DNA from 2 places in the Micrococcus antarcticus genome. Region 1 is predicted to be linked to the other one. Evidence: riboswitches for the same ligand, from Rfam matches in the RefSeq annotation. Region 1 holds a riboswitch; the other holds the start of a gene.

Region 1 (4,206 bases):
GAGGAAGCTCGTGGCCCCGAACTCACCGAGGGACACCGCGAACGCGAACCCCGCCGCCAGCCCCAGCCCACGCGCCAGGAACGGCCCGTCCACCGTGGCCAGCACGCGCAGCGGCCCCGCCCCGAGTGTGCGGGCGGCCTCCCGCAGCCGCGGGTCGACGGAGGCCAGCACGGGCACGAGCGAGCGCACCACGAGGGGCAGCGCCACCACCGCCTGCGCGAGCGGCACGAGCAGTCCCGAGGCGGCCAGGTCCGGGGCCTGCGCCCGCAGGGAGACGACGAACCCGAAGCCCACCGTCACGGCGGAGACGCCGAGGGGCAGCAGGACGGCGCCGTCGAGCCAGCGCTGGGCCCGCCGGGCGAGCGCCGAGCGCACGGGCCGCGTGAGCAGGAGCGCGAGCGGCACGCCGGCGAGCAGGGTGAGGAGCGTGGCGTCCACGGCGGTGCGCCACGAGTGGTCCAGCGCCTCCAGGGGCGTGGTGCCGCCGGCGAAGCCGGCCCCCGAGCTCGTGGCCAGCAGGGTGTAGTTGCGCAGCCCCCACCCCTGGCTCGAGTGGAAGGAGCGGAGCACGAGGGTGCCCAGCGGCAGCAGCACGAGCGCCGCGGTGGCCAGCGTGGCGGCCACGGGCAGCGCGTCCGCGCGGGTGAGGCGGCGCAGCGGGGCGTCCCGCAGGCGCAGGGCGCGCACGCTCCGCGCCGCGGTGGCCCCGGAGATCCCGACGGCGGCCATGACCACCAGGAACTGCAGCGTGGAGAACACCGCGGCCACCCGCAGGTCCAGGTACACCGAGGTCTGCACCCAGATCTCGGACTCGAGGGTGCCGTAGCCCGGCCGGCCCAGGGTCTGGACGATCCCGAACGCCGAGGAGCAGAAGAGGAACACGAGTGCGGCCGAGCTGGCCACGGCGGGCGCCAGCTGCGGGAGGGTCACGGTGCGGAACGCGCGCCAGGGCGAGGCCCCGAGGGTGCGCGCGGCCTCCTCCTGCCGCGGGTCCAGCGACGCCCACAGCGCGCCCACCTGGCGGACCACCACGGAGACGTTGAAGAACACGAGGGCCAGCACGACGGCGGCGGTGGACTGGTCCAGGCCCGTCCACCCCAGCGGCCCGCCGGGGGCCAGCACGGCGCGGAACGCCACGCCCACGACGACGGTGGGCAGCACGAACGGGACCGTCACCACCGCGCGCAGCAGCGCGCGGCCCGGGAACGCCCGGCGGTGCAGCACGAGTGCGGCCGGCAGCCCGAGCAGGAGGGCGGCCACCGTGCCGGCCGCCGCCATCCCCAGGGTCTGCCCGAGGATCCGCCATGTGCGCTCGCGGGCGAGGACCTCGCCGAACGCGGTGAGGTCCAGTGCGCCGTCCGCGGACACGCCGCGCCACAGCATGGCCGCCACGGGCCACGCGAAGAACACCGCCAGGAACGCGAGCGGCACGACGGCGGCGAGCAGCCACCACGCGCCGATCCCGTCCCCGCCGGCCCGCGTGCGGCGCCGTGGCCGTCCGCCCGCGGGGCGACCCGGGGGCGCGAGGACGGGCTCGGCGAGCGCGGGCGGGCCGGGGACCTGAGAGGTCACTTCCCGGCGTGCTCCTCGTGCAGCGCGGTCCACTCCTTGAGCAGCTCCTCGCGCTCGGCGTCCACGGCCTTCGGATCCGGGGAGATGGGGTCCTCGGCGAGGGGGGCGTTCTCGGCCCACTCGGCGGGCAGCTCCACGGACTCGTCGATCGGGTACATGTACATGGACTCCGGCAGCGCCTTCTGCACGTCCTCGGAGAGGAGGAAGTCGATGAACGCCTGCGCGCCCTCGGGGTTCTTCGCGCCCTCGACGACGCCGGCGTACTCCGTCTGCGGGGTGCAGGAGGCCTCCAGGACGTCCGTGGCCGGGGCGAACGCGGGGGAGGAGGAGTAGGAGAGCACGATCGGGTACTCGCCCTTGCCCTCGCCGCCGGAGAAGTCGGTGTAGTACGCGTCCGACCACGAGGCGTCCACCTTGGCGCCGCCGTCGAGGGCCTTCTCCCACCAGCCCCTCCAGTCGTCGCCGAACTCCTCCTTGGTGGCGGCCAGGAGGGCGAGGCCGGGGGAGGAGGTCACGGGGCTGGTGAGCACCGTCAGCGTCGCGTACTGGGGGTCGGTGACGTCCTCGAGGGAGTCGGGGACCTCCACCCCCTCCGCCTCGAACCACGGGGTGTCCACGTTGAGGCACACCTGGCCCTGGTCCACGGGGATCATCCGGCCCTCGACCACGCGGTCCTTCGCGGACTCGGGCAGGTTCGCGGGGGTGTACTCGGCCACCACGCCCTCGTCGATGAGCCGGTGCGTGGAGTGGTCCTCGATGCCGTACACGCCGTCCACCGTGGGGTGGTCCTTGGCGAGCAGCAGCTGGTTGACCACGGAGCCGGCGTCGCCCGGGGCGGTGGTGGAGAGCTGGTGGCCCGACTCCTGCTCGAACCGGGCGATGAGCTCCTCGGGCAGCGCGAAGGAGTCATGGGTCATGATCGTGACGGTCTTGCCACCGCCCGCGGAGTCGGAGCCGGACGTGGTGGCCGCGGCCGCGGCGTCCGCGGAGCCCGCCGCGGAGGAGGAGCCGGAGCCCCCCTGGCCGGAGAGCGAGCAGCCCGTGAGGGCGAGGGCGGCGACGGAGAGGGCCGCCAGCGCGGCGGTGCGCGGGCGGCGGGCGTGTTCGGTGGCGGTGCGGGTCATGCGGGTCTCCTCCTGCGCGGCGGGAGGGGCCGGGGGCGGGCCCGCGGCATGCGGACGCCCCGGGAAAGGGTCTCGACTTCCTTCGCCGGTGCGAGCCGGAGCAGGTTCGAGGGTCTGCGGCGGACCGCACTCTCAGCGCCGCTGCGGCGCTCCCCTGTCGATGTGGACTGGAGCCAGCCTATCGCGTCCGCGCCGACCTTAGACTGCACGCGTGAGCACCCCCGACGAGGCCGCGCCGGCCGGACCCGCCCCCGCCCCCCAGGTCGCCCCGGCGACGCCGGCCTCCGACTGGGACATCCGCCGGCCGCACCGGATGTGGCCGCGCATGCTCGTGATCGTGCTGACGCTCGCGGGCCTCGTGGTGCTCGTGCAGTTCCTGCAGGGCATCGCCTCCATCATCGCGCCCGTCTTCCTCGGGCTGAACCTCGTGATCGTGGCCTACCCCCTGCAGCGCTGGCTGATCGAGCGCGGCGTGCACCCCGTCCTCGGGGCCACGGCCACGGTGCTCCTCGTGGTCACCGTGCTGGCCGTGTTCGTGGGGCTGATCTTCTGGTCCGGGCTCGAGCTGGTGAGCTCCCTGCCCGAGTACGCGGGGCGGTTCCAGGCGATCATGCAGGACGTCTCGGCGTGGCTGTCCTCCCAGGGGCTCACCCCGGACATGGTGAACGCGCAGCTGCAGGCCGTGGACATCAAGCAGGTCACGGGCGCCGCCGTCACCGCGCTGACCGCCATCGCGTCCAACGTCTACGCGGTGGTGGGCCTGCTGATCACCGTGGTCATGGGGATGTTCTTCCTGGCCATGGACTCCATGGCCGTGGAGCGCCGCGTCCAGCTGCTGAGCTCGGCCCGCCGGGAGTTCGGCCAGGCGCTCATGGACTTCGCGGGCGGCGTGCGCCGGTACTGGGTGGTGACCACCGTGTTCGGGCTGATCGTGGCCGTCCTGGACGTCGTGGCGCTCCTGGTGATCGGCGTGCCGATGGCCCTCGTGTGGGGCGTGCTGAGCTTCCTCACCAACTACGTGCCCAACATCGGCTTCATCATCGGCCTGATCCCGCCGGCCATCCTGGGCCTCGCGGAGGGCGGCTGGCCCGCCTTCCTCGGCGTCGTCATCAGCTACTCGGTGCTCAACTTCGTGCTGCAGTCCATCATCCAGCCCAAGGTGGCCGGGGACGCGATCGGCGTGATCCCCACCGTCAGCTTCCTCTCCCTGCTGTTCTGGGCGTGGGTCCTCGGCCCGCTCGGTGCGATCCTCGCCCTCCCGTGCACCCTGCTGGCCAAGGCCATCCTGATCGACGCCGATCCGAACGCACGGTGGATCAACTCGCTGATCGCCTCGGACCTGAAGGGCATGGAGCGGAGGCAGTCCACCCTTCTGGCCCGGCTGCGCGGCGGCTCCTCCGCGGAGGAGGGCAGCCACACGCGCGAGGAGGCGCGCGGGGTGAGCGTGGGCCTGAGCCCCGCGGAGGCCCGGCGCGCCAAGCGGGGGCAGCCCCCCGCCGGGGTCAGCGGC
Region 2 (4,206 bases), 1.3 Mb from region 1:
GGGCCATGCGCGCCGGATGCGCGGCGCGCGTGATGGCGGACGCGGCCAGGACGGCGTCGCACCCGGCCTCCACCGCGAGGACCGCGTCCGAGGCGGTGCCCACGCCGGCGTCGAGGATGATCGGCACGGACGCGCGCTCGCAGATCAGCTCGAGGGAGTGGCGGTTGAGGATGCCCAGGCCGCTGCCGATCGGCGAGCCGAGCGGCATGACGGCGGCCGCGCCCGCCTGCTCGAGGCGCCGCGCGGCCACGGGGTCGTCCGAGGTGTAGGCCAGCACGGTGAAGCCGTCGGCGACGAGCCGCTCGGTGGCCTCGAGGGTCTCGACGACGTCGGGCAGCAAGGTGCGCTCGTCGGCGATCACCTCCACCTTGACCATGTCCGTCTCGAGCGCCTCGCGGGCCAGCTGCGCGGTGAGGACGGCATCGCGCGCCGTGTGGCAGCCCGCCGTGTTGGGGAGCACCTCGATGCCGAGACGGTCCAGCAGCGGGATCACGCCCGAGCCCCCGCCCACGGCGTGGCGGCGCATGGCGACGGTCGTGAGCGTGGTGCCCGAGGCGACCAGGGCGGCCTCGAGCGCGGCGAGGTCCGTGATGCCGCCCGTGCCCATGATGAGGCGCGAGCCGATCTCGCGACCGCCGACGGTGAGGGGCGGGACGACGTCCGGTGCTCCCCCGCGCTCAGCCACCCTGCACCGCCGTCACGATCTCGAGACGCGCACCGGCCTCGGGCACGGTGGCGTCCCAGCGGGAGCGCGGCACGACGGCCTCGTCCACCGCGACCGCGACGCCGAGCCGTCCGCCGTCGGCGGCCGTGCCGTCGGGGCGGATCTCGCGGCCGGTCAGCTGCGCGACCACCGCGCGGAGGGAGAGCGGCGCGTCGAACGCTCTCGCCTCGCCGTTGACCGTCAGGGTGTGCGGGTTCATGCGGGGACCTCCTGCGTGGGGGCGGGGGACGACTCGGCGGACGGCGCCGAGACGGCGAAGCGGTCGGGGCGGACGAGGTCGAGCAGCCCCTCGTCGGCGGCGGTCCAGGCGGGGCCGGCCCCGCCCGGCCTGCCCGGCTCCCCCGCCGCCCGGCGAACCAGCTCCAGCGCGGCGTGCGCCGACCACGCCGCGAGCAGCACCCCGTGCCGGTGGTGGCCGGTGCAGACGATCACTCGGGGCGCATCCGGCAGCGGGCCGAGGAACGGGGCGTCGTCGGGGCTGCCGGGGCGGGCGCGCGTGGTGACCTCCTCGAGCAGGCAGTCCCGGATGGCGGGCAGGATGCGGGCGGCGTCCTCGAGGAGGTCGAGCACGGCGCCGGCGGGGGTGCCGGCCTCGCGGTCCTCGCGGCTCGTCGCGCCGAGCACGAGCCCGCCGCCCGCGCGCGGGACGAGGTACACGGGCCGTCCGCCCACCAGAGCGCGCACGGTCCGGCTGAGCAGGTGCTCCTCTCCCGGGGCCAGCAGGGACGCCGGCACCCGCAGGCGCAGGATGTCCCCGTGCACGGGGCGCAGCGGCAGGGGCAGGGCGGCGGGGTCGCCCCCGAGCGCGGCGTGGCCGAGCCCCGCGGCCAGCACGGCGACGTCGGCGGTGATCGGCTGCGCGGTCCCGGCACACCCGGCGGTGGTCACCTCCACCTCCTCGCCCACCTGGTGCACCGTCACGGCACGGGCGGGGACCAGGTGCACGCCGTCGTCGGCGGCGAGGCGCGTCAGGGCCGCGGCACGGGCCCGGCGGGGGTCGAGCTGATCGTCGTCGGGGGCGTCGAGGGCGCCGGCGAGGGCGGGTGAGAGGGCCGGCTCGGCGCGGCGCAGCGCCGCGACCGTCACTGGGGCGACGGGACGCGGCAGCCGCAGGGCGGTGCCGGGCTCCGCGGCGGGGGCCTGATCCGCGCCCGCGGCGTCGACGGCCGCGAGCGTCTCGCGCCAGCGCCGCGCGTCGGCGGGCTCGGCGCCCACGAGCCACGCACCCTCCACGCGGTGACCCGCGGAGGCGCCACCGGCCTCGATCCGGGCGACGAGGTCGCCGGTGAGCGCCCAGGACCGGGCGAGGAGCGCGCCGAGCCCGGACTGCGAGTACTGGGTCTCCCCGAGCGGGGCGAGCATGCCGGCCGCGGCGTGGGTGGCGGCGTCGCCGACGGCGGGCGCGTCCAGGTCTGGGGCGATCACGGTCACCTCGTGGCCGGCGTCCCGCAGGCGCACGGCCGTCGCGAGGCCGACGATCCCGGCCCCCACCACCACGCAGCGCATGGGCTCCTCCTCACGGCGGCATGATCCGCATCGAGTCTGATGGTCGGCGCGCCCCGCGCGTGCGCGGACTGCGTCCCTCTCAGCCCGCTGTGGCGCGGGCTCCCATGGATGCCGCCCAGCATACGCCCGGTGGGCGGACGTGGCAGGGTGGGCGCATGCCGCACCGCCCCGCCGCCCTCGCCACACGCGCCGAGCGCGCCCGCCGCCTCGCGGGCGCCCGCCTGTACGTCTGCACGGACCTCTCCCGCCACGTCCGCGACGACGGCGCCCTTGACGCCGGCGCGTTCGCCGCCTTCGCGGCCGCGTGCTTTCGCGGCGGCGTGGACGCCCTGCAGGTGCGGGACAAGCGGGTCGAGGTGGGCGTCGAGCTCGAGGCCCTGGCGATCGTGGTGGAGCTGGCGCGCGAGCACGGGGCGCTGTCCGCCGCGAACGACCGGGCCGACGTCGCACTCCTGGCCGGCGCGGACGTGTTCCACGCGGGCCAGGACGACCTGACGAGCACGCAGGCGAGGCGCGTGCTCGGCCCCGAGGTGCTGCTCGGGCGGTCCTGCCGCACCGAGGAGCAGGTGCGCGGGGCCGCGGCCGATCCGGAGCTGGACTACTTCTGCACCGGGCCGGTGTGGGAGACGCCGACCAAGCCCGGCCGGGCCGCCGTGGGGCTCGCTCTGCCGCGGTTCGCGGCGGAGATCACCGCCCCCGGCGGCGAGGCGGCGGGACGTGTGTTCTTCGCGATCGGCGGGATCGACGAGGACCGTGTGCCCGCGGTGCTGGGCACGGGCGCCGAGCGGATCGTGGTGGTGCGGGCCGTGACCGGCGCCGACGATCCGGAGGCGGCGGCGCGGAGTCTGCGTGCGGCGGTCACGGGCTGACGCTGCCGCGCCCGGGTGGGAGCGGCGCGGCAGCGCCGCGTGGACGACCCCCGCCCTCGCCACGGGGTCATCGACCGTGACCATGACGCGGTCGTGCTCCTGCGTCTCGTCGAGGGGTACCTCCAGGAGCGGCCTCGTCGAACTCCCTGGGTCTGCCCATGGTTCGAGGGCAGCCATTCCAGAACGATCAGTCCCGATCGCCCGCCCCCCGGTCCCGATGGCTGTGGTCGAGCGGGCCGTGCCAGCGGTCGGTGCGCCGGCCGACGTCGAGCCGCTCCCCCGCCGCGATGGCCTCCGCGAGCCACGGCTTGGCCGTGCGCAGGGCGTCCTCCCAGGCCGTCCCGCCCGCGGCGAGCACCGCGAGCGCCGAGGAGAGCGTGCAGCCCGTTCCATGCGTCGACCGGGAGGAGACGCGCGCGCCGCGCACCTCGGTGACCCGGCCTTCGGGGCCGATCACGGCGTCCGGGACCCCTTCCGCGAGGTCCGCGGCATGCCGGAGGTGGCCGCCCTTCAGGACGACCGTCACGCCGTGCTCCGCGGCGAGGCCGCGGGCCAGCTCCAGGGCGTCCGCCCACCGCGCGGGGACGTCCGCGCCGGTCAACGCCGCGAGTTCGGGCAGGTTGGGCGTGACGACGTCCACCGCTGCGAGCAGCGGCGCCCACCCGGCGGGCACGGCGGCGTCGGAGAGCGCGTCCCCCGAGCTCGCCACCATCACGGGATCCAGCACGACGCGCGGGGGCCGGACCCGCTCGAGCCAGTCGCGGACGGCATCCCGGAGCTCGGGCGAGCCGAGCATGCCGATCTTCACGGCGTCGAGCCCGATGTCCGCGGCGACCGAGTCCAGCTGGGCGCGGACGACGTCGACGGGCAGCGGATGCACCGCCTGCACGCCCTGCGTGTTCTGCGCCGTGACGGCCGTGATCGCGGTGAGCCCGTAGCCGCCCCACGCCGCGATGGTCTTGAGGTCGGCCTGGATGCCGGCGCCGCCGCCGGAGTCGGAGCCGGCGATGGACAGGACGCGGGGCACGGACCGGCAGTCGGGGGCGCTCATGCGGCCCAGGGTGCCACGTCCGGCGCCCCCGCCGGGCGGTTCGACACACGCGGCCC

The links. A riboswitch is a leader RNA that binds a small molecule or an ion and turns the genes downstream of it on or off. The one in region 1 is predicted to bind thiamine pyrophosphate.
Region 2: linked by a shared signal. The riboswitch ahead of LG274_RS00300 (FAD-dependent oxidoreductase) and the one ahead of LG274_RS06330 (thiamine ABC transporter substrate binding subunit) in region 1 are both predicted to bind thiamine pyrophosphate.

Annotation. Positions count from the first base shown of each region.
Region 1 covers NZ_CP085253.1:1,361,657-1,365,862, reverse strand. Annotated here, with positions in the region: gene LG274_RS06335 (ABC transporter permease) at 1-1,572, opposite strand, end outside; gene LG274_RS06330 (thiamine ABC transporter substrate binding subunit) at 1,569-2,696, opposite strand; TPP riboswitch at 2,757-2,862, opposite strand; gene LG274_RS06325 (AI-2E family transporter) at 2,908-4,206, shown strand, end outside; gene LG274_RS06320 (agmatine deiminase family protein) at 4,199-4,206, opposite strand, start outside.
Region 2 covers NZ_CP085253.1:56,618-60,823, reverse strand. Annotated here, with positions in the region: gene LG274_RS00310 (thiazole synthase) at 1-685, opposite strand, end outside; gene thiS (sulfur carrier protein ThiS) at 678-923, opposite strand; gene LG274_RS00300 (FAD-dependent oxidoreductase) at 920-2,230, opposite strand; TPP riboswitch at 2,235-2,339, opposite strand; gene LG274_RS00295 (thiamine phosphate synthase) at 2,386-3,099, shown strand; gene thiD (bifunctional hydroxymethylpyrimidine kinase/phosphomethylpyrimidine kinase) at 3,287-4,150, opposite strand.